3 regions of the Sporosarcina soli genome follow, and region 2 is predicted to be linked to each of the others. Evidence: riboswitches for the same ligand, from Rfam matches in the RefSeq annotation. Region 2 holds a riboswitch; each other region holds the start of a gene.

Region 1 (7,786 bases), on a different contig from region 2:
ATTCTCTGGAAATGAAGGAAACTTCTTGAATTGTCGCCGCGATTTGTTGTGAGCCTGCAGATAATTCTTCCGTACTTGCAGATGAATTCGCATTATTTTCAGCAATAATTTTTGTAGTAGCTACAATCTTTTCGAACATCTCCCCAATTTCTGTAATCGTTGTATTGGTTTGTTCAAATTCTTTTGTTCCCTGCCCCATGGATAGGACAACTTTGTCCGTCTCTTCTTGAATATTTCTCACAATATTCGACACTTCAGAAGACGACTGACGTGATTGTTCAGCTAATTTACGAACTTCATCAGCAACTACCGCAAACCCTTTTCCGTGCTCACCTGCACGAGCCGCTTCAATCGCTGCGTTCAATGCTAATAAATTAATTTGCTCTGAAATCCCCGTAATTACTTTAACAATGTTACCAATTTCATGCGATTTTTCTCCAAGTACATTGATTGCACTAAATGTGGTATTAATTGTTTGATTAAATTGCTCCATTTTCTCCATCGAATCTTTTAACTTTTCGTTACCGTCTTGTGTTAATTCTAACGTCGTATTCGATTGTTCCGAAATTTGGTTTGACCTTATCGATAGTTCTTCAATCGCCTCTGTTATGTCTACGATAGAAGTAGAAGTCTCTTCAGTGGCCACTAATTGCTTTTTTAATCCTTTACCTACCTCATCTATTGCAGCCCTAACAATATCAGCCTTCTCAGTTGCGTATTCCCCGTATTCCGTAAGATTTCCAGCTTTTTCATTCACAGTTTTTGCATATAACTGAAACTGCTCACTAACCTGATCTGCTGATCGTTCCCCCATTTCGTTTATATCCTCATTATTTATAGGTGAACGACGTTTAAGCGCAAAATATTGGTAAGCAAAATACAAAGATGTACATAATAAAACGACTACTATTCCCAGCAAGATAGTTTCCATAAAAATAATCTCCTATTCTATTAACATTAATGCCGAAATTTTACAGCTCTCTTACAATGATATAAATTCCATCTGCTACAGTCGATGGAATATTGCTTAGTCTCTCATTATTTTCATATGTATGGACAATAAAGTTTCCTTCTACATCTTTATATTTCGTCAAGCCGTGAAACTTTTCCATCAAACGTATTGACTTCGGATTTGTTGCTTCACCTAACACCAGTCTTACGCCTTCTTCTGTTGCTTTCTTTATTAACAGATCGCCTAATCTTTGTACAATATCATGACGATCATACTCAGCGATGACACCTAATAAAAATAAATGCAATACCTCTCCGTCTTCCGGATCTTTTCCATAACGTTTTTTATAATCATCTAGGAAACGTGTATCGATATCCGCTAATACACGCATGACTACATTCATGTCAGCAAATGTACCTTCAAAAATATCGTCTTCGATGATTTCAAGAGCCTTCGTATCCCCGACTAACGCGCCTACGACATTTCGTTCGCTATCTAACGCAACAGCACAGTAGCCTTGGTGAGCAATTGACTCGATATATTCCTTCGTAAATTGATAGAAATCTTCGTAAGGTAATTGTAACGCATACCCGATTATCGGTTCTTGCACCCAATTACCAGCAACATCCACTCCAATGAATGTGCTTGCCAAACATGCTGCTGCCTTTTCTATTAAATCTGGTTGGTCCTCTGTAAGAATGTCATATACATATAAATCTTCTAGTGTCTGCATCGTGATGTTCCTTTCAAAATTTGATTAACGTTAGCGCAAAGTTGTTTCAGAAACATGATCGACTACCGTTCCTGGAAAATCAATGGTCTCTAGCGCATTTCGAACTTGTACTTGAGCAATTTTAGACTTAGGATTTACGATCACATTATCTTTAAAGCCAAGTGAAGCATAAAACATGATCGTTTCCCCTAGTCCTGCTGAAACTTTTGAAGGAAGAGGTGATTGGTAAGTTCCGTCCACTACAAACGTATACGCATTTTTTGGAACTTTTGCTACGGTTTCTTGTAAATCCTTTAAATATTCCGCTACAAGATCTTCTTTAATAAACCCTATTACCTGAACATGTACTTCTTTCTTTGCCTCATAAATTGCCATTTTATATTTTGGCTCATCAACAACTAACATCTTTAATCTCCTCCTCTATTACTAATTTTTTTAACAACTGATATTGTAATCTTCCAGCACTTCTTCTACATGAAAAAACTACCCCGACCAAAAATTAGGGGCAGCCAAATAACCACTTCTTATCTTGGCAACCCGACTATCATTTTCCAAGAGGATTTTAGACTCGTAGCTTTGCGTCCTTATCTTTCGATAAGTTTGCCTTTTTCAATTTAAAGAGAAGTAATCGGAATATCACATTAACCTATCAATATAGTAGTATAAACTACTTGTATAATTTTTTCCATATTAGTCCCTTAGACTGAAAAACTCCATATTCCTAAGGGTATTTCTACTCACTTTCTAAGCTACATTGGTAAGAACAAATAAATTTAAAGGGGGATTGCTCGCCGCCTAGTTCCATATGTTCAAACATCATAAAAAGGCAATCCAATTTGATGTGAATCAACGGATTGCCTTGTATTTATGCTTCAATAGCCTATTATAAAACTGAATATTCAGTCTATTCTACGATGTCTTAATCACTTGAGGGCTTACAGTAGATTCAATATCCTGTGAATCGGAATTACGTTGCAATAGAAATGCAGCGCTAAGAATAAGAATTCCTCCGACTATTTGTATAAAATAAAGATTTTGCCCCAAGACAATAGCTGCTAGTATGGCTCCCATGACCGGTTCGAATATCGCCAAAATCGAAGCTTTGGAAGCCCCTATCATTCTTATACCCGTTAACAGCAACATAGTGGGAAGTGCTGCCGCTACAACACCAGCAAAGATCAATATCGGCCAAAGTGAAGCATCATGAAACGGTTGGAGAATAGCCTCCTTTTCCCCGAAAATAAACCCCATAGTCGCGAATACCGTTCCGGCAGCAATGAGGAAAATTGTCGTAGCATACGATGCAGGAACGCTCGGATAACCTTTACGACCGACAAGAAAATAGACGGACATTCCAATTGCGGCAAAGAGTGCTAATCCAATACCAAGCCAATCAAACCTCATTTCTTCCCCAAACATTTGCCCAACGACAGCGAGACTGCTCCCACCCAGAGCAAATAACAGTGCGATGATTTTTTGCTTATTTAGCATTTCACGTCCCGTAACAGCACTGATCAACGTCACGATTGCTGGGTAGATATAAAATAATAGAAATGCCAATGCTACTGTTAAATGAACGAATGCGTAAAAAATTGCTAAACTATAGGACATAAAAGCCAATGCCGCAATAGACAAATTCCTCCATTGCCATCGAGGAATATTCGACAACACTTTTTTCTGATTCCGTTGGCGGCCTACTCCGAATATGAGAAGTACACACATCGTGATGGCCCCAAAGATTTCTCTCCATGCCCCAAAAGCGATTGGACTCACACCAGCTTCATATGCAATATTGGTCAAGGTTCCTAGGCTCGAAAAGAGTGCTGATGCGAACAGTACTATTAATATTCCCGTAAGTTGTTGTTTTTTCAAATCAGAATTAGAAATCATAGGCTGCCCTAATCCACTTTTCTCCATATTATTGTCCACCTCTCCATTGTCATATAAGGTTATACAATTTTTCACAGAGTCGCCGCACCTTAACCTATCCTTGTTTTCATTCTGGTACTGACTATCCTGAATAAAGTAAAATCATATAATTTATTTTGAACCAACTGTTGGGCATATACTTGATCCTGTCACATGTCTTGCGGCAGTACCTAGCATATAATCAATATTTTCAGATGCCATGGCCATTTTTACGGTTTCCGAACGAATATGCATTAATTCTGCAGGCCAATTTGAGGCAGCAGCCCCGTATATTTTTGACCAAATTTGAGTCTTATCTGCAATCGGTTTCATAATATCTTCCCAATTTTTAAGGGCTGTCTCTATATCATCGTTCTCCAGTTGTTTAGCAAGTTCCAACGCACTTGTCATGCTAACTCCTGCCCCTTGTCCTAAATTAGGCTCCATTCCATGCGCAGCATCGCCAAGAATCGCCACTTTCCCTGCCGACCAGGTTTTTAGGTAAATATAGTAGAAGTATTGATCTAATCTTAAATAATCGATACGTTCTATGACAGATTTCAGGTGGGGGAATGATGAAAGCCAAGCATCTTTATTAATAGGATCAGAAAGTCCTTCGCTATCTGTAGATGGCGATGTCAAATATACATACCGATATTGATCTGTAGATGGAGCTATCCCAATTCGGCGGAAACCATTCCAATGCTCCATTGCGATTCCTATCTCATCTGCATCTGTTTTTGGTATTAAAGCTCTTAATGCTCCATTACTTACTTTTTCAACCGTACACTCAATATGAATCGAATTTCGAATTCTTGAGTTGATGCCATCTGCTGCTACTACTAAATCCGCTTTCACTATTTCCCTATTAGCCAATGTAATCGTTCCTGACGAAGCCGCTGATATCACACGAGCATCCGTCTCTATCCGCACACCTAACTCCTGGGCCTTCCTTACTAGAGCACTATGAATCTCTTTACGCGGTATCACACAGAAGCGATTTTCTTCGCTGAATACTGTGGAATGCAATACATCTTGTGTTTCATCCATCATGTTTAAACTCTGAATAAACTCCACGTTCTGACATACTTCATCAAACACGTCAATCGATTCCAATACTTTCAATCCATTTTCCCACAAATAAAGCCCCGCCCCAATTTCTCTAAGTTCCGAAGATCTTTCAAATATTTGTACATCCCAACCACGTTGAGCTAGTGCTATTCCCAAAGTTAAACCTGATAATCCTGCCCCAGCAATACTTACTCTTTTTTTTGCCATTTTAATGCCTCCTTATAAAATTTCTTATAGGAAATAAAGAAGAAATCCCAATATTTTCCCGGGAAATAATATTGGGATGTGAGGATAGGACTATATAAGATTAGAGATTGAAAGATATTCTTTGATATGTTCCACAACTTTTTCCGGTGATTCAAGGGTAGGAAAATGTGTTTCGCCTGGGATCATCTTAAAATCAAACCAAGTGTTCTGCTCCGCAAATCGACTTTGCAATTCTTCGTAACCATCTTCCGCAGCCTGTGAGTAGATATGCACAATAGGACGCTTCTCTTTTAGAGCCGCCATCCGTTTAAGCGGCGAACCCCATTTTTGATATGATTCTTCGATTACTCGGCAGGAACGTTCCCACATATCGTAGCCGAAACTGGCCATTTCCTTATTAAGATGGTTTTTGACAGCACGATTAGTACTAACACCTTGCCAATGGTTAAATATATTTTGTCTACCTGAAAACCACTGTTCGGGATTTTGCATATCTTGCAAGTCTTTGATAAATTCTTTCCCTGCCTCAGTCATGATCCAATCGATCACTACACTCTGAGGTACTCTGTCCGTTCCTAGGCGATCAGTGATTTCCATATTAGCCCAACCACCATGCGACGTGGATATCGGAATAACTTGTTCGATATCCAACGCATTCAATACGGCAATAACATCGTCGGCCTGGTCTTTAGCACCGAAGTCCTCCAATCTAGATAAAGGATCCGTATGGCCCCTCCAATTCATGCGGACCACTTTATGTTGTTCTGCTAGCAAGTGAACCACTGGGTCGAAGAGTCTATGATCCTGACACCAACCGGACAATAACAGCAATACAGGACCCTCTGCATTTCCGTGGATATCATACGTTATTTCGCAACCATTCATTATAATTGATTCCATAGCACTTTTTTCTTCTTTCAACATGAACATCGTCTCCATTTCTTTCATTTGATTTTAAGGGAACGGAAAGTTTATCTCTTACAATATGAGTGATTGACTTTCACGTTTTCTTGTATTAACTTTACTTTAAGAATATTCGGAGTGTTGTAAACCATTTAACCGTTTTAAAAAAAATAAGAAAGGGGAAAAACAGTGCCAATTATCTTTGATAATCATAGTTACTGGAAAGATTTTTCTTTATATGGGGAAAGGTTGTTCTTTAAAGAAAATTCCTTTGTATATAAAAAAGGGGAGATTGGAAAAGGAATCTATTATATCGAAAAAGGATTGGTAAAGGCAACTTCCATCAATACAAAAGGAGAGGAGATTCTTGTAAATATCTCTTTACCACAACAGTTAATCGGTGTGCAAGCGATGGATCAGATCGTTCACTTTTCATCAACCGAAACCATTAAAGACTCAGTATTATATTTTTTCCCTTGTGAAGTAGTAAATGAGATTATCCACAAATATCCGCATGCCCATCGTTTATTTTTGGGAACTGTCAAGAGCCAAATGAGATGCCTGATAGATAGTATCCACTTCAATAATTTACCTTCGGAAAAGCAATTGGCAAGGTTGATCCTTAATATTTATGAGGATTTCAAGCAGTTAAAAATCTTCTTATCACAAAAAGACCTAATCAAATGCACAGGTCTTACTCGTGTGACAATTTATAAGGTCATGAAGGATTGGAGAGAAAAAGGTTATATCGAGACGATGAGTCATTCATTGATCATAAAGAATGTGAGTGCATTACGGGGACTTGCAGATAGCTATTCCTAAAAAAGATTCTCATGTTAATGAGCCGGGCTTCAAGATAGTTTACAAGGGAGGTTTTGTAATGGAGTTACGATACTCGTGGCAACCATATCTACAATTTGGACAAAGATTAGCGGTAGAAAAAAACACCTATATCTATCATCAACAGGATGAAGGAAAAGGATTCTATTACTTAAGCGAAGGCAATATTAGAATTTCCGTCTCATTTCCTGATGGTCTTGAAAGAACTATCAATTATGTTCCAGTGGGGATGCTCTTTGGAGAAGACGGCCTATATAATGACCCTTACTTAACGACTGCATGTACCGTGAATTCTTGCATCATCTACTACTTTTCTGATAGCGCTTTCACACAAATATGCAATGCCTTTCCTGATGCAAAACATATATTTACTAAATCACTGCTATTTAAATTTAGGATAGTTGCTGAGGTGCTATCATTTACATCCAGTCCGGCAGAACAACAAATTGCTCATTTTCTTATCAAACTTATTAAAGAAAATGGCGAAGATATCCCCTTGAACCAGACGACTTTGGCAAATTATATTGGCGTCTCCCGAATTAGTGTGAATAAGACTTTAAATAATTGGAAAAGAAGAGGAATAGTCGATATTTCTAATAATCGTATACAAGTGAAGGAGTTGCAGAAGTTAAAAGACCTACAGTCAATCAATACGACAATGCCTTATAATCTGGATTATTTATTATTGGGTGTTTAAAAGAAAAAAGAGAGTACGATGGTTAACCACACGTGCTCTCTTTTACGATTAATCATTCAGAAGACTATTGAATGAGTCCAGGATTACTGGCCATGCCCCTGAATCAGGAACAATCAATTCGAAATGTTCAGCGTGAGGTATGGGGATAAAACGAACTGTGTCTCCGGCTGATTTGGCAGTCTTTTCGAATAGCTCACTCATCCCAATCGGTACATTCACATCCAGGCTACCGTGAATAAGAACAAGCGGAACACCAATTGGTAAAAGGGATTTTGGAGAACCTTGCTCATAGCGATACGGATAATTCTCAGGCGATCCACCCATCAAGTCCTTTGTAGGATTATCAATAATTCCGAACGCCGTATCCTTCCATTGATGGATATCATGCATTAACGCCAAATCACTTACACCGGCAAGACTAATCACCCCTTTTATCTTTACAGCGTCTTCTGTACTTGTCAGATTGCTATCTGAA
Region 2 (7,786 bases):
TGGGGCAGGAAGCACTTGCATCAAATATTGCGGCAATGCGACTAATCCAAGTGATGATCCTGGCACTACGGCCGCAGCTGATAAGCCGAATAAAGTTCCCAACAAGATAAAGGGAACGCCGAAAATCGCCGCTAACTTCAATCCTTTTTGCCCTTCTTCAGGTGTTCGACACGACAATGCCATTTGGAATGCGGCTTGTGCCAAAATGACGTTCACCAAAAATGTCCCGAACCAAACGACAATGACTTGGACCCCGACACTGCTAAACTCGAACATCGCTGGACTGGCAACCGCCAATTCCTTTAAACCTGCGATCCCAGGATTAATAAAAAAGGCAATGATGCCAATGACAAACATGATGCCGAACACAAACATATTCATCGTTTGGGTAAAGGCGATTGACCACATGCCCCCCGCTTGCAAATAAACAAACAGCAGAAGCGCCGTAAACGCGACCGATAGTGACAAAGAAATGCCCGTAAAGACATGAACAGCCGATGCAAAAGCAATCGCGGTCGCAACGGACCACATCGGAAAAGCGAAAGCGGTAATTGCACCGCTAATTCCTAACGCTTTTCTCCCGTAACGTTCACCGATCATCCCGGATACAGTGACGACGAGCTTTTTCCGAAAAGGACCGATGATGACAAAGGCGATGATCAAAATTTGAATTGTTTCAGCGACCCCATACCATATCGCGGAAATTCCAGTTAAATACGACAATTCCACGATGGAGATAAAGGTCGATCCGGAAAATAAACCCGTGATACAAAAGCAGACGAGCCATTTATTGAAAGTCCGGCCGCCAACAAAATAGCCATCCCCTTTTGCCGACTTCTTTCTTGAAATCGAACCGATAAAAATGAGAGCTATTGTATACAGTACGGCAAAAGCGATTAACCACCATCCATATGACGTCATGTTTTCATTCCTCCATTCCCTTGCTAAGTAAGTAAAAAAGGCTCCATAACACCCACAAAATTGTCTGGAAACAAATTTGCAAATGTCATAGAGCCTCCGATTATTCGGTCAGCTATACAATTATAATATTGTTTATTATCTTAAGTGTGTAATTCATATAAGTCAAGTATGAATTAAAAGCATTTTCTACCTTAGATTCACCAAGCCGATGAATGGATACGAATAGGGGGTGTCCAAAGAAATAGGTAACTTTAAAATTCAAATGAAAATTATTCCAAGCAAGTCTATTGACCTAGTTGTCGTGGAACGGTAGAGTAGTTAGTAATTACTTTCAAAATTAAAACAATAATGGCAAATTCATCGAAAGGTGAAGACGCAAAGCTAGAGGGGCTAAAGTCGATGAACTAAGTCAGCCAGCTATCGAATAGTGTTTACAGAACAGCAGACTAAACGACATTCGATTGGTCTGCTATTTATATTCATTCAGCAAATGTATTTGCTGAATGAATATAAAGCCTCCGGCGGATGTCACAGATTTTGAATTGAGCCTTGCCCAATCCAAAATCTGGACGCAATCACGCCGAGGCGCGATTGATATTGGGGTAGGGGGATGGCAATGAAGGTTGTGCTTTTTGCACTAGGCGTGCTAACAGGAATGCTTATTCCACAGTTCTTCAAAGGATATTTGAAGGTTAAATCAGGTTGCCGGTTAAATAGAATGAGTCGGATGCTAGAGTTGGTCGATAGTTCTAAAGATGTGATTTATCATTATCAACTTAAGCCACGCCCAAAATATCTTTACGTCAGCCCATCCATTGAGGATTTATTGGGCCCTGAACTTTTAGAGGCGAGCTATCAAAATCCCAAAATCTCTTTTAATTATATTCATCCAGAAGATCGCACACTTTTACTCAAGAAAATGGAGGGCAAGGTCGATTTCAGTAAGCCCATTTTGCAACGTTGGAGGGACCATACCGGAAACTATAAATGGTGTGAGGAATATGCCACCCCTATTTATAAAAAGGGGGAGTTGGTTGCCATTGTTGGTTATATCCGAGATATTACGGACAAAGTGGAGATGCAGCAAGAGCTACAGTACTTGAGCACACATGATATTTTGACAGGCCTTTACAACCGGAATTACTTTGAGAAAATCATGGAGCGTTATAACAATGAAATCGATTGTCCCATTGCACTCATCCTTTGTGATTTGGATGAATTAAAAGGGATCAATGATACATTTGGACATGTGGAAGGCGATAAAATCATAAAAACATCCGCCAAAATGATCCATGAATTTTTCTCGGAAAATACTACTGTAGCCAGAATAGGCGGAGACGAGTTCGTCATCATCCTTCCAAACCAGACATCTTCACAAGTCGAAATGCTATGCAAAGAATTCGAAGCCCAAATTGCCGACTTCAATGAAAAGGCCAAAGAAAGACAATTAGGCCTTTCCCTAGGTTACTCGTCAACTGAGCGCTCAATCGGAAATATGGACAACCTCCTCACCCAAGCCGACATAAGAATGTATCAGAACAAAAACGATAAAAAGCAAAAACAACTTGTGATTAATCGCTGAAAGGAAAACTTGTTTAAAGGGGGTGTACTAGTGATCATAGAATCATTTGCGCGCTCAAAGCGGGTGTGTTAGCGATCAAAGGATTTCACCTCGCGCATAAAGCGGGTGTGGTAGAGATCAAAGATTCCCTCACGCGCTCAAAGCGGGTGTGTTAGTGATCAAAGAATCTCCCCCGCGCTCAAAGCGGGTGTGCTAGTGATCAAAGACTTCCCTGCGCGCTCAAAACAAGTGTGCTAGTGATCAAAGGATTACCCCCGCGCCCAAAGCGAGTATGCTAGTGCTCAAGGGATACCCAGAGCGCTCAAACCGAACAGCCATCGCTCATAAACAAGTCCCCGCAAAATCACCACCCCCAACGTGGAATCAATGAAATCCTAGTACTTTCCATAAAGAAAAAACAGCATCTATCCCGTTCTATCAGGATAGATGCTGTCGTTTAATGCTTAAAACTAGAAATTAATTCTTGCAATTCCTCTGCCATAGTGGAAAGGGTTTTGGTGGATGCGGTGATTTCTTCCATGGAAGCTAGCTGCTGTTCGGTTGACGCTGCTACTTCTTCGGAGGAAGATGCATTGCTTTTTGCCATATTTTCAAGTTCAATGGCGGTTCCTCTTAATTCATCAATAGCGATTTGGACGTTTTGAGCAGATTTCGAAATGTCATCCATTTGCGGAGTGATTTCTTGGGTGCTTTTCAGGATTTGCTCGAATTTTTCAATTGCTTCGTTCGAGATGGTCATTCCTTCTTTGACGTCCTCTGTTACTTTTGCCATCATGTCGACGGAGTTTTCGGTATCTTTTTGAATACCTCGGATAATGTTGAAAATCTCTGTGGCGGATTGCTGGGATTGTTCGGCCAGCTTTCTCACTTCGTCGGCGACGACGGCAAAGCCTTTTCCATGTTCGCCTGCTCTTGCTGCTTCGATGGCGGCATTCAAGGCGAGTAGGTTTGTTTGCTCCGCAATCCCGGTAATGACATTTAAAATGGATCCCACTTCTTTGGAACGTTCGGAGAGGGAGCTGATCATTCGATTTGATTCGGACACTGAAGATTGGATGGAAGTCATCTGATTCACGGTATTGGTAACCGCCTGTCCTCCGATTTCGGCTTGTTCCCTCATATGGATGGCAAGTTCTGTCACGTTTACGGAACGATTGGCAATGTGCGAGATCCCCTCGGTTACTTGTTCGATCAGAAGCACGTTATTCTCGACGCTGTTTAACTGATTTTCGGCATTGCCCGCCACTTCTTGAACCGCTCCTGCTACATGTTCGGTCGCATACATTGTCTGTTCGGCGCTTGCCGTCAATTCTTCAGAGGAAGCTGCAACAAGTTCCGTATTGTGCTCGATATTACCGACCAGGTTTCTTAAGCTTTCCTGCATGTCACGAAATGCTTCGCCTAATTGGCCAATCTCGTCGTTCGTCTTGATTTCGATTTCTTCGGTCAGATCGCCGTTACTAATGGTATGGGCCTGCTCCTTCAAAACCCTTATCGGTCTAAGGACGGATTGGATAATGAAGAACACGATCAGGGCACCGACCAATAAGGCAATCCCGATGACGACGCTTGTCCTGTTTAAGATCGGGGCGGCCGCTTCCTCTATTTCGGATGTAATGAGCGTGCCTCCGATTTTCCACCCGGTCAGTTCGTTCGTCAGGAAAGTCATGAACTGCTCATCACCTTCAATTGTATAATCAAAAGTACCTTGCTTTTGCTCATACATCTTTTTATAGAAATCCTCTTGGGCCGTAGTTCCTCCTTCGCCCGTCGGATGGGAAATGAAATTCATATCTCCATCTAGCAGAAAGGCATACCCTTCCTTTCCAATCGATACTTGTTTCGCCAGTTTAGTAATATAATCCAACGTAATATCGACGCTAACGACACCTGAATGGTCCTTCGTTGTCTTGGAAATGGTGACAACTATATCATCCACGGCCGCATCCTTATACGGCTTCGATATGAGGATTTCGCCTTTCTGTTCCATCGCTTGTTTGTACCAATCGCGGGTTCGCGGATCATAGATAGAAGTGTCGTTGATGACCGGCTCCTGTATGTAGAAGCCCTCCTCCGTACCGACATAGATGCTCAGGATTTCCGGGTGCAAAGCGGCATATTGGGCTAGATTGCTCCGTATTTCTGGACTCTCATGTCCATCATATAAACTTTTCGATGCTTGATTGCTAAAAAGTTCGACATCATGGATTTTCGTGGAGATTGTGTTATCAATAATCGTATTCAAAATATGGGTGTTTTCATCGGCGGCAGCAGTAATTTGTTTTTTTACCGCATCTTTTGCGGCCATATAGGACGTGAATCCAATAATGACTGCCGGGATGATCAAAATAAGAGAAAAGGCCAAAATTAGTTTTGCTCGAATCGTATTGAAGCGATGCCTCATCGTTGTTTCTTCCTTTCCGATTGGTTTTAAGATGCCTTTCATTCATCGGTACTCTTTTAATATTTCGGTAAAAATCTTTTGATTTCAATAACAAAGGTGATCTAAATTAATCACGGAACATTCGGGAATAACAGGTCGCTGCGTCACTATGAAGCAAGCTTCCGCGCTCATACCTTGTTCCGCGAGTTCAAAACGTTGCCGCTTTCGCTCATACTTTGTACCGCGAGCTCAAAGCGTCGCCACTCTCGCTCATACCTTGTACCACGAGCTCAAAGCGTCGCCACTCTCGCTCATACCTTGTACCACGAGCTCAAAACGCCTCCACTCTCGCTCATACCTTGTACCGCGAGCTCAAAGCGTAGTCACTCTTGCTCATACAATGTTCTGCGCGCTCAAAGCGTCGCCACTTTCGCTCATACTTTGTTCCATGCGCTCAAAGTGTCACCTGCCACGCTCAAAACACGCCCTCCGCGCTCAAATCGCAACGCCTGCATCCAAGGATTAAGTCAACATCCATTACAAATTTCTTTCAGGATAATAAAATCCCTCCACCGGTGCGTTAAAGCACATGAATATATCCGAGAAATACGTCTCTTCGACCAATTGATCCAATACGCCTTTGAAATATCCTGGCAAGTTGCGGATGGCTTTCTTTTTAGTGGCCATCACAGTGATCATGAGGGCACGATAGGCAAGGTCTTCGAAGACTTTCTTGTCGTCTTGATAAATCTCAAACTTTAACATTTTCCCCGAGATCGCTCGATGAATGCCATAGAATTCGCGGGCCAGTTTTGTGTCTCCGAATGTTCTAGTAAGCAGGTCTTTCATTCGACTGAATAGACTTGTAGAGTACTTTGACGATTCCTGTGGAGACGTCTTTAACTTGATTCAGCAGAAGTCCATTGATTTTATGATTGGCGGGATGAATGCTAGAAATGCCTTCAATTCTGTGGGGATTCAAACCCCGGCTGAATCAAGTTAAGCCTCCGGCGGATGTCACAGATTTTGAAAGGAGTTATGGAAGGCAGTCTAAGTGCGCGACGTCCTGTCGCAACGACTGCATGACCTACATCCTGTAGGCCTCAATTCAAAATCTGGACGCAATTACGCCGAGGCGTAATTGATTAGATCTTTAGAATTTATAGATTTAGAAAGTAAGGCTTCGCTTTTGGAAATTGGCTCGTTTTCCTTGTCGTCATGCGGTTTGTCGGCATCATCCCGGCTGTTCATTTTCCCCTGGTCATCGAAGGGAAAAATGATGTAAATGTTGGCGCCGAGCCCGCTCATGACGGGACGGATGTAGTGAACTTTTTCGATGATGCGAAGCTTGATGAGTTTCCGGATGGCACGTCGGACTGTTGCATTTGATTTTCCGATGGTTTCTTCAATTGTTCCGTGTTTCAAATGGGCCGCCCCGTATTTCACCGAATAGCGGCGGATAACGTCTAGCACCCGGCGATCAGATTTCGTCATGGCATCCCAGTGGAAAGTGACATGCTGTTCAGCTGCTGCATCCATTTCCGCGATTGTGGCAAAGCGAGCGTATTCCTGCAAATAATGTGTCATTTGAAATTCCCCCTTTGCCCTCTATATAGAAGGGAGGGGTCGAAAAGTGGACAAATTTGAGGAAATAATTTTATACAAAATGAAAAATCTGCAAAATCGTTTGACGTTAAAGTAAAATAGAAGTAGTTCCATAGGTTTGTTTGGGGGATAAAAAATGAATGAATATGTTTAGAAAGATTGGGTTAAGCAATCGAGGAGGATTCTCATGTTCGATCAATTGGAAAGTATTTTAAATTCGAGTGGATTGGGTGCGTTGTTCGAGGAGAGATCGCGGGATGATCGTACGGATAGTCCTCAGCCGCATGTAGCGTATCGAGTGAAGTCGAATATTTATCGGATTCGGGCATTTGAGTTATGGGGTACAGAAGAAAGCTATCAGTTCCGTATTTATCACGGAAGCAAAATGAGTGCTGAATTAAAAGATCTACTCAAGGGAAGACCTGAATGTACAGGCAGTTTGATACGTGTAGTCGATTTTCAAACGGAAGACTATTTGACCTTGGCGGTTGCCATCAAGGAGATTTTATTGGATGAAGAAGTGGTGAAAGCATGCAAAGAATCGGGCAGTATGGCAAGAACGACAAAATTCGAAGGATTGAATCTCCCGGACGTTGATATGACAGATGAGACTGTGCTTGGCCGCACCTTTACATGGCGTCAGATTATTGCCATTTTCGAAGATGAGTCCGAAGAGAATGTGTTAAAAGCTGCATTGTCCAGAAAAGGGATCTATATTCAGCGATCAAAAGACGGAGTAAGCAGGTATATCGGGAGTGCCTACGGTTCAAATGGCATCTTAGGCCGCTGGATGGAACATTTGACATCAAACGGAAACGCCCATCATTTGAATTTATTCGTCCTGGAAAACGGCTATAATGAAATCGTATTTTCCGTCATTGAGTTTTACGAAGAAACGGATATTATCCAAAGGGAAGCTATGTGGAAGAAGATGTTGGCAACAATCAATTATGGGCCTTATAATGGTTTGCAGTTGAATAGGAATTAATGGAGGAGCAAGGGAGTTCGATCATCATTTAGCGACAGACTATATAATTCGAAAGTTTTTGTGATGTGGCGGATGAAAGTAATAAAACCGAGCTTTTCAAACCTCTCTTATTGTGTGGGAAATTACTCATAGGGTTCAACTGAGTTCTATACTAGAATACGACTAATTATGGGAGTGTACACTTATGAAAACACCTATTATTATCGATACAGATCCGGGAATCGATGACGTTATTGCTATCACCGCCGCATTATTCGCGGAAGAGCTGGATGTAAAACTGATCACGACGGTCGGAGGCAATGTTGGA
Region 3 (7,786 bases), on a different contig from region 2:
TTATAAGGAAGATGAAGCGACACGAATAATGGAAGCCGCTAAACAGATAAAAGCGCTGATTCATAGATGGACAAAAGAAACGGGGGAAATAGATCCTGAGAAAGCCAAAGATATTGCCAAACTGCTCGAGTACATCAATGAGGACGGACATTTTTTTGAAAAGCTTCAAAACGGCAAAGGTATGGATGAGCGGCAATTTGAAAGAATTTATAATGAATTGGAATCCATTTCCAACCAGATTTATGGATGGGAAACCTTGCCGAAAGTATTGGTTAATATGCTAATCGATCTTTGCGAAATGGATTTGTATGCTTCTCAGTATCAAGAACAGCAAGAGCAGGCAGAAAAGATTTATGATGCACACGAACGAATAATGACTTTACTGATTGGATGAGCCTGAGCCGTTTATAAGCTTTTAAAGGGGCAGATAGTAGAGTGTAATGTCCCCCTAGCCACTCATGGTTGAGTAGCTAGGGGGATTTTTTATGAGGGGAAATTGTAAAACCTTTTTACAATGGTCCATCACATGATCAATCTCTGGGCAACGAGACCAAGCAGTAATCCTAAAAAGATAGAGGATAATGTCCCTAACAGGAAATATTCCGCCCAATTTCGATCATCCAACTGCTTGAACCGTGCAATCGACTTGGCAGCGATAATAAAAGCGATAGACGGATAGGCACCGATCATCGTTAATAAGATAACGAGCAATCTTTCGATGTAGCCAATGAGATTTCCACGTGAACGGAGAGGAGTGGTGTACGTAAAATAATGGTATTCTTCTGTAAAACTATTCTCCATATTAGGTTGAGCTTTTTCTTTCGCAGCAATAATTTGATTTTTTAGCGTCAGTTCGCCTTCGAAGTTTGCAAACTCTGAAGGCAAAGAGCCAACGATGAATTTAACGATATGACCACTGACACTTGTCGCTAAAATAAAAATGATAATGAGCAATAATAACGCGTTAAGCGGATCTAATTTGCTTGTCCCAAACAATTCTAAAATACGAGTAGTCATTACCACAACTTCCATATGAAAGAAAATGATACAGGTACTGAGTAACATTACGATATGAAGAAGTTGATCGAATAGGAAAAAGCCAAGTTTTTTCAAACTATCATTTGTGTTTCTTTTAATGGAGTCCACTAGTTTTATTTTCAGCAAGTCAATGAAAAGATGTGAGACACAGATAAAAAGTAATGGGAAAATAAAATACTCAACCATGTTCCTAAACTCGTAATAATACCCCCATACGATGGCAAGCGCTATTCCTGTAGTAAATAGATGGTGAAGAAAATGTTTCTTGAAATGTTTTATTTTATGTTTCACCATTTTATCCGTTTGTAACCAAAAGTCAGCAATTAAATGTGCGAGAAGTAGCAGCAGGACAGTCATCATTTTCCTCCCTCAATGTTTGGAAAATAATCATGAAGCTGATCGCTCACAATCTGTCGTATGTTCCTTTGTAATGAACCACTTGCGCTATACGGATTCAACTTATGATCAGTTTCTAAAGAATTTAATACGTTTACAATGTTATGAAAAGCATCCAGGATAGCTTCTGTTTTGCCTTTTTTCATATGACTTGAAACAGTAGATGCTGTTCTCCCCAAATAGTGACTCACTTTATTTTGTTGAGTAAGGATTAAGAACAAAGAACAGACAAGCGATTGGATTTCTGTTTGTTCATTTATTTGTTCTTGTTGCAAAGTTAAAATCACATTTAGCAACGTTTCAAACTGACTTCCAAATACATTGAATCCTTCGGGTGACTTTTCATCTGAAAAATCCGCCAACCGAAAGTGAAATTGAGCTCTATTTTGTTGTTTTTTCAAGAAATCATTTGCCTCTCTAGCTTGTTTCATTAACGGATGAATCCAAGTTTCTACGTTCAAAGTGTTAACGTCATCTTGTATATCACCAAAAGACAGACCGAAATAGGGTTTATGATTTGAGAATTTCCAAACACGGCTCAAATAAAAAGCAAGCGTATAAGCTGTTGCATAGCCATTACTCACCACGACGAGTTCATCGCCAGCCCGGTGGGTGATTTGCGTCGCAACAATATTTTGTGTCCACTTAGCTATACGTACCTCTAATTGCTGAAGATATTCACTTAATTCACTTCCGATATTTCCCTTAGACGAATGACTGACGTCCATAATGAAAACAGAAATTGGATTCGTCATCAATAAACAACACCTTCCCAGCATCAATTGTAGCATTAAGTTCGATGATATCATCAAATATATCAGTAATTCGATTAAACAGTCAAACTTGTAGAATGTTCGATTATACAATCGAATTTACATATAGATTCACTTATCACTACGAGGATGAGCTTAAACAACCGGCAGAGGCAGAAAAATTGACGAGGTACATGAACGAATTGTGACATTACTTATTGGTTGTCCTACTTTGTGCAATGAAATCTAGATTTGTGCTTGATTATTAGGAGATTATAACTATAATAAAATTAGTTACTTATGAAAATAGCAAAATAAAAGAATAATGGAGCAATGAACAGCATTTGTATTTGGGCACTTAAATGACTGGGAGCAAGTAGTGCAACCGACCTTGATTTTTTCAGGGTCTTTTTTTATGATTGCGGTAAAACATCTCAAATTGGACAAACTTATAATGCTGTTCAAACGCTTGAGACACAAGCTGTTTTTGTACTAAAGAAAAATGCATATTTGTCCGAGGAGATACAGCTCTTGCAGGTATTACCAAGTAAATAATATAAATATGAGGAGCATAATTTATGAGTCTTTTTTTCAGAAAATCTATATCTTGGGATGAACAAATAAAGTTTACTAATTCCAACTTATCAAATGTAGGAGAAAGAGCAAAAGAACGCCTGAATTTCTTAGGTATCGACCAAGATACGTTACAAATTGTAAAAGAGTCAGCGGATTTTCTTGCCCCTTTTAAGGATGAGATGATTGACAAGTTTTATGAAAGGATCCAGTCTGTCGAGGGTCTACATAAGATTATTAACGAATATTCTACAATTGATCGATTAAGAAAAACGATGGGGAAGTATCTTGATCAATTTTTAGAAGCAGAAATTAATAAAGAGTATATCATGACCCGTATCCGTATCGGCCAAGTGCATAGTCGCATCAATTTAACAGCTGAAAATTTTATTTCTGCCCATCATTTGCTTCTTCAAGTAATGACGGCTGTCTTAATCGAAAAACTATACCATAAACCTGCTCGGATGATGGAGAGTATAATTGCCGTCCAAAAGTTAGCTGCATATGACCAACAGCTAATCGTAGAAGTGTATATGGAACATACATTTAAGCATTTCCTATTTGGTGTTTCGGATATGTTGAATGAGATAACAGATATTGATACGACGAAACAACTCATTTATAGTATAGAAAAACAAATGGATGAAACACATAATGTTACTGCAGCTACTGATCAAATGAGTGCCTCCATACAAGAAGTTGCAAATTATGCGATAAAAGTGGCGGAGGGGACAGATGATGCTGTACAATCTGCTGAAAAAAGTCGGCTAGCTGTAGATGAAACGACAACGGACATTCTTCAAGTTGGAAAAGTGTACGAAGAAATTGTGAACGGGGTAACAAGACTTGGTCAGGAAATCGACCATACCCAAGACATTGTCCAAGTGATTAAAGGGATCGCTGACCAAACCAATTTACTCGCGTTAAATGCAAGTATTGAAGCTGCGAGAGCGGGAGAACACGGACAAGGATTTTCCGTGGTTGCTTCTGAAGTCCGTAAATTATCTGAACATACAAAAGAACAAATCGTAAAAATCAACGAAAATATGGAATCTTTGCAAAGGGTTTCTTCAGAAGTAATCGATGAAATCACCAAAACCTCTAAATTAGTAGAAAAAAGCGTCACAGGGGCAGAGAACACAAGCCAAGCATTAGTTCATATTGTCGAAATGATGCAAGGGATTAACGAAGCAACATCGCAAATAGCAGCCATGAGCGAGGAACAAACTTCCACGACTGTAGATATTGCTTCTAGAAATTCTTCTATTTATGATAATAGTGTACAAGCTCGAGAAATCTCACATCAAACTGCGAAAACACTCTTTGATTTAAGTAATAAAATGGATAATTATCGTAAAACGTTCTTTGAGATAAATGTCAAACTTACTTCTAAAGATATAGTGAAAGTCGCGAAAACAGACCATCTATTATGGAAGTGGCGCGTATATAACTTAATATTAGGAGTCGAAACGATTGATTTGAAAGAAGTAACATCTCATGAAATGTGCCGATTAGGTCAGTGGTATTATGGAGATTTACCTGATCATATAAAACAAAAAGATGCTTTCAAACAACTCGAAATACCACATAAAGAAGTTCACGAAAATGCAAAATTAGTTGTTGAATGTCATAACAGAAATGATCTGTACGGGGTTGAAATGGGCTTCAAACAATTAGAAGAAGCTTCTGAGAAAGTTATTACTTTACTATGCGAATTAGAGGACGAATTAGAAAAAGATCTCTAAGTTTTATTTCATTTGATCGTTCAACATATTGCCAAAAAAACTGCCTGGAAACTGAACTGGGTAGTTTTTTAATATTGAACATTAACTTTGAGGGAGGCCATTTTAGAAGTGGTCTTCCGTTTAAAAATATTTTAGTTTACATAATATATATTATCGATAGTTGTGTTTCGTTGAATAAGTATACTTGGAACAGTGAGATAAAATGCAGAATTGCTGTAAATAGACATAAATGTTTAGGCTTGGACTTCTTAAATACATTCTAAAATTGTTTAGACAAAAAAATATACAGATACCTAAAATGCTGCTGGTTTCTGTATATCCCCATTATTATTAATTGAATTTAAAAATCTGTAGTTCGACCAAAATCCAAGAATCTATTTCCTGAAGATTATACTTTACTAACAGTTCTTCAGCTTCAATCATTTATTAAATGCACCTCCGAATTAATTCCAAAATAGTTGGAATCTAAATCAGCATATATTTCTCCTATGAATAGCAACAAAGCTATATTCGAAAGTAATGTTTCAATATTTAATCCTGAGGATATGTTAAGTAATTGTTGGATTGATGTCTTCTTATCTCTTTTAATTTGATCCATGATATCGCTTCTAATCACTTCGTTTAAATAATTTCCTTTCTTTAGTAAACTTATTATAATTTTATAATTTGTAAGGAGAAACCGATTCCGTCTAAGTTCTTTTTCGGTAACTATTCTGTGAACTAAGTTATGTTTTTCACACCATTCTTTCTGTATTTCTATTTGCGTTAACACTCTTTTTTCTTGTAAATCATTCGAATACTTTATCTCTCTTATTTCTTCTGTACCATCAGCATATAAAATCCACATATTAGGGATTGATGAACGAATCGTATTTCCCATAGGCAACTTAATTTCAAATGGTCGCTCGCAATAACTAATAACATGTGGATTACACTCTATAAACAACCAATTATCGTATTCTAAGCCACTGGATAAAAACACATCCCTACTTATTTTTAGACTCTTTGATTTCCAGCGATTGTTACCGTGTTTAGTAGTAAAATTTGTTATGATAGGTGTATACATGGATAACCCCTCCCCCAATTCACAAAATTCAGTTATTTCCGTTTACCTTAATTACATAATATTCAAATATTAATACTTCATTATATGTTCGGTTAACATAAAAAAGAAGCTCGACAATACTCAAGCTTCTTTTTGTATTATGTTACCTTAATTAAAAATCATTGATATAATTATAAAAGCGATGATAATAACAAGTATGAGTATGCCAGTACCTTTCCAGCCTAATCCCCCTACCAACTCAGCAAGATTTCCAGTTTCCGCCTTATTGAAAGCATCGCTCATATTTCCGGCTGGGTTTCTTTTTAACTCTTCTTGTCGTAACCTTTCCCTTCTTCTTTCAGGTGTTTCTTTATCTTCGTTCATCACCCCACCCCCATTATCCATCATTCTAACATCTAACCTTCAATCTATCTTCCAACTAATCGAAATTATACAAATAAAAAGAATAGGCATCCAGATTTAATCAGTCAAAACGATGGCTCATCACAATAAGTTCACCTTTTTTTCCCATTGATCGTAAACCTGTATCGATAAATCCACATTTTTTGTATAGACCTTGTGCAACTTCATTTCGATAATTGACTGCCAAGATGATTTCATTGATTCCGGAGTAATTCGTTTTCAAGTATTGCGGCAATGCCGACAACGCTTCCGTTCCATAGCCTTTTCCGAGATGATAAAAGCAAGTTGAGAAGGTTCTTACTAGTATCGCTTGCTCATTGTTGGAATATGGCTTGACTCCCTCATTACTATGTAAGACAAAAAACGTGACGAGCAGACCGTCCTTTATTGCTAATATCGGATGACGATCTGGGTCTTCAGCTGCTAATGCAATCGCTTCTTTAGGTGTATCGGTGAAATAGAGCTGGTCTTCTGTTAATGTGTAGTGCTCAATTGCGGACTTGAAAGTTTCACAGTACTTATGTAATTCCATCTCGAACTCCCCTAAATATATGTTCTATTCATTGTAGTATAGCAAATCACAATGGTTTTGAAATCATAAATTTTAGTGAAACGTCTCATCCTATGCGCGTAGATAATTAAAGTCCACTTTCTCAGTTTTAAAGTTGAGAAAGTGGACTTTGTTCGTCACCAATAAAATTAAATAAAAAATTCTATAACATTTCTTCATATACTTTTAAATTCTGATAAATAGCTTTCAGAAACGGTGCTTCTACATGATATTGTTTTGCCAGTTCCAATAAGTACCCTTGTAAGTGCTCTCCTTCAATCAATAAATCTTTTTCCATATCCCGCTGCATAGAGGTTTTAAAATCATAAGAGAGGCTATCTATCGACTTCATATGCTGTTCCACAATATGATCAGCAATTGGAGCTTCACTGGCTCTAATAATCTCTGTAACCTCTTCAAACAAATTTCTAATGAAGTCTCTGCCGCCCTCGCTTTCACGAATGGGTCCCATTGGTGCGCGCATTAGTGTCGTAACACCTGACATAACGGTGATAAGTAAATATTTGTGCCACATTTCTTGCATGATTTGATTACTCAAAACAAAATTTGCTTTTGTACCACTGAATGTATGAGCAATTTGTTGTATTCGATTTGTTTCTTGATGGTCGAGTTCACCAAATACAAGCCGGTCAAAGGCACTCGAATGCACTACTTCGCCTTTTTCATTTAATGTAGTTTCTATAATGCACAAGCCTCCAATCACTTTCTGTTCACCAAATGCTTCTTTTAATGGAGTTATATGCGCTATACCATTTAATAATGGTATAATTACTGTCCGCTCACCGATAAATGGTTTCAAATCGTTTATTGCATCTTCTAAATGATAAGCTTTTATTGAAAGTAACACGATATCAAATGGCTTGGTATGATCAGCTTTTGTTATTAATTTGGGTGCAAAAGAGAAATCACCCTTTACACTGTGGATGACTAGACCATTTTCCTCCAGCTGTTGTTTTCGTTTTGTACGAACAAGAAAAACAACGTCTTCTCCTTTTTCTACTAAACGGCCACCAAAATAGCCTCCTATTCCCCCAGCTCCTAAAACTAAAATACGCATATACAACTCTCCTCCACCAAATTTATATTGACCCTTTCTTTACTGCAATAAAAGTTCCACTGCACATTGCAATAGTACTATCGCCAATACAATATTTATGATTCTAAAATGTTTAAAATATGTTTTCTGGAATAATCCCCCGAATAATATCCAAGTCAGCGTAGCAAGGGTACCTATTGCAGCAAT

What was found. Region 2 has a riboswitch for cyclic di-GMP ahead of ACFPRA_RS08985 (sensor domain-containing diguanylate cyclase). Riboswitches for the same ligand answer to the same signal wherever they lie in the genome.
Region 1: linked by a shared signal. The riboswitch ahead of ACFPRA_RS21700 (hypothetical protein) and the one ahead of ACFPRA_RS08985 (sensor domain-containing diguanylate cyclase) in region 2 are both predicted to bind cyclic di-GMP.
Region 3: linked by a shared signal. The riboswitch ahead of ACFPRA_RS00795 (methyl-accepting chemotaxis protein) and the one ahead of ACFPRA_RS08985 (sensor domain-containing diguanylate cyclase) in region 2 are both predicted to bind cyclic di-GMP.

The regions. Positions count from the first base shown of each region.
Region 1 is NZ_JBHSNO010000016.1:213,090-220,875, forward strand. Features, by position in the region: gene ACFPRA_RS21690 (methyl-accepting chemotaxis protein) at 1-931, opposite strand, end outside; gene ACFPRA_RS21695 (hypothetical protein) at 972-1,685, opposite strand; gene ACFPRA_RS21700 (hypothetical protein) at 1,716-2,090, opposite strand; cyclic di-GMP riboswitch class I at 2,214-2,300, opposite strand; gene ACFPRA_RS21705 (DMT family transporter) at 2,595-3,602, opposite strand; gene ACFPRA_RS21710 (FAD-dependent oxidoreductase) at 3,726-4,871, opposite strand; gene ACFPRA_RS21715 (alpha/beta fold hydrolase) at 4,962-5,795, opposite strand; gene ACFPRA_RS21720 (Crp/Fnr family transcriptional regulator) at 5,964-6,596, shown strand; gene ACFPRA_RS21725 (Crp/Fnr family transcriptional regulator) at 6,655-7,311, shown strand; gene ACFPRA_RS21730 (alpha/beta hydrolase family protein) at 7,360-7,786, opposite strand, start outside.
Region 2 is NZ_JBHSNO010000005.1:1,024,186-1,031,971, reverse strand. Features, by position in the region: gene ACFPRA_RS08990 (sodium:solute symporter family protein) at 1-921, opposite strand, end outside; cyclic di-GMP riboswitch class I at 1,262-1,346, shown strand; gene ACFPRA_RS08985 (sensor domain-containing diguanylate cyclase) at 1,538-2,503, shown strand; gene ACFPRA_RS08980 (methyl-accepting chemotaxis protein) at 2,940-4,949, opposite strand; gene ACFPRA_RS08975 (hypothetical protein) at 5,424-5,651, opposite strand; gene ACFPRA_RS08970 (helix-turn-helix domain-containing protein) at 6,012-6,473, opposite strand; gene ACFPRA_RS08965 (GIY-YIG nuclease family protein) at 6,679-7,479, shown strand; gene ACFPRA_RS08960 (nucleoside hydrolase) at 7,664-7,786, shown strand, end outside.
Region 3 is NZ_JBHSNO010000001.1:179,214-186,999, reverse strand. Features, by position in the region: gene ACFPRA_RS00810 (hypothetical protein) at 1-394, shown strand, start outside; gene ACFPRA_RS00805 (DUF3307 domain-containing protein) at 523-1,395, opposite strand; gene ACFPRA_RS00800 (hypothetical protein) at 1,395-2,189, opposite strand; cyclic di-GMP riboswitch class II at 2,505-2,586, shown strand; gene ACFPRA_RS00795 (methyl-accepting chemotaxis protein) at 2,765-4,504, shown strand; gene ACFPRA_RS00790 (TnsA endonuclease N-terminal domain-containing protein) at 4,920-5,570, opposite strand; gene ACFPRA_RS00785 (DUF6366 family protein) at 5,718-5,933, opposite strand; gene ACFPRA_RS00780 (GNAT family N-acetyltransferase) at 6,034-6,504, opposite strand; gene panE (2-dehydropantoate 2-reductase) at 6,686-7,600, opposite strand; gene ACFPRA_RS00770 (LysE family transporter) at 7,640-7,786, opposite strand, start outside.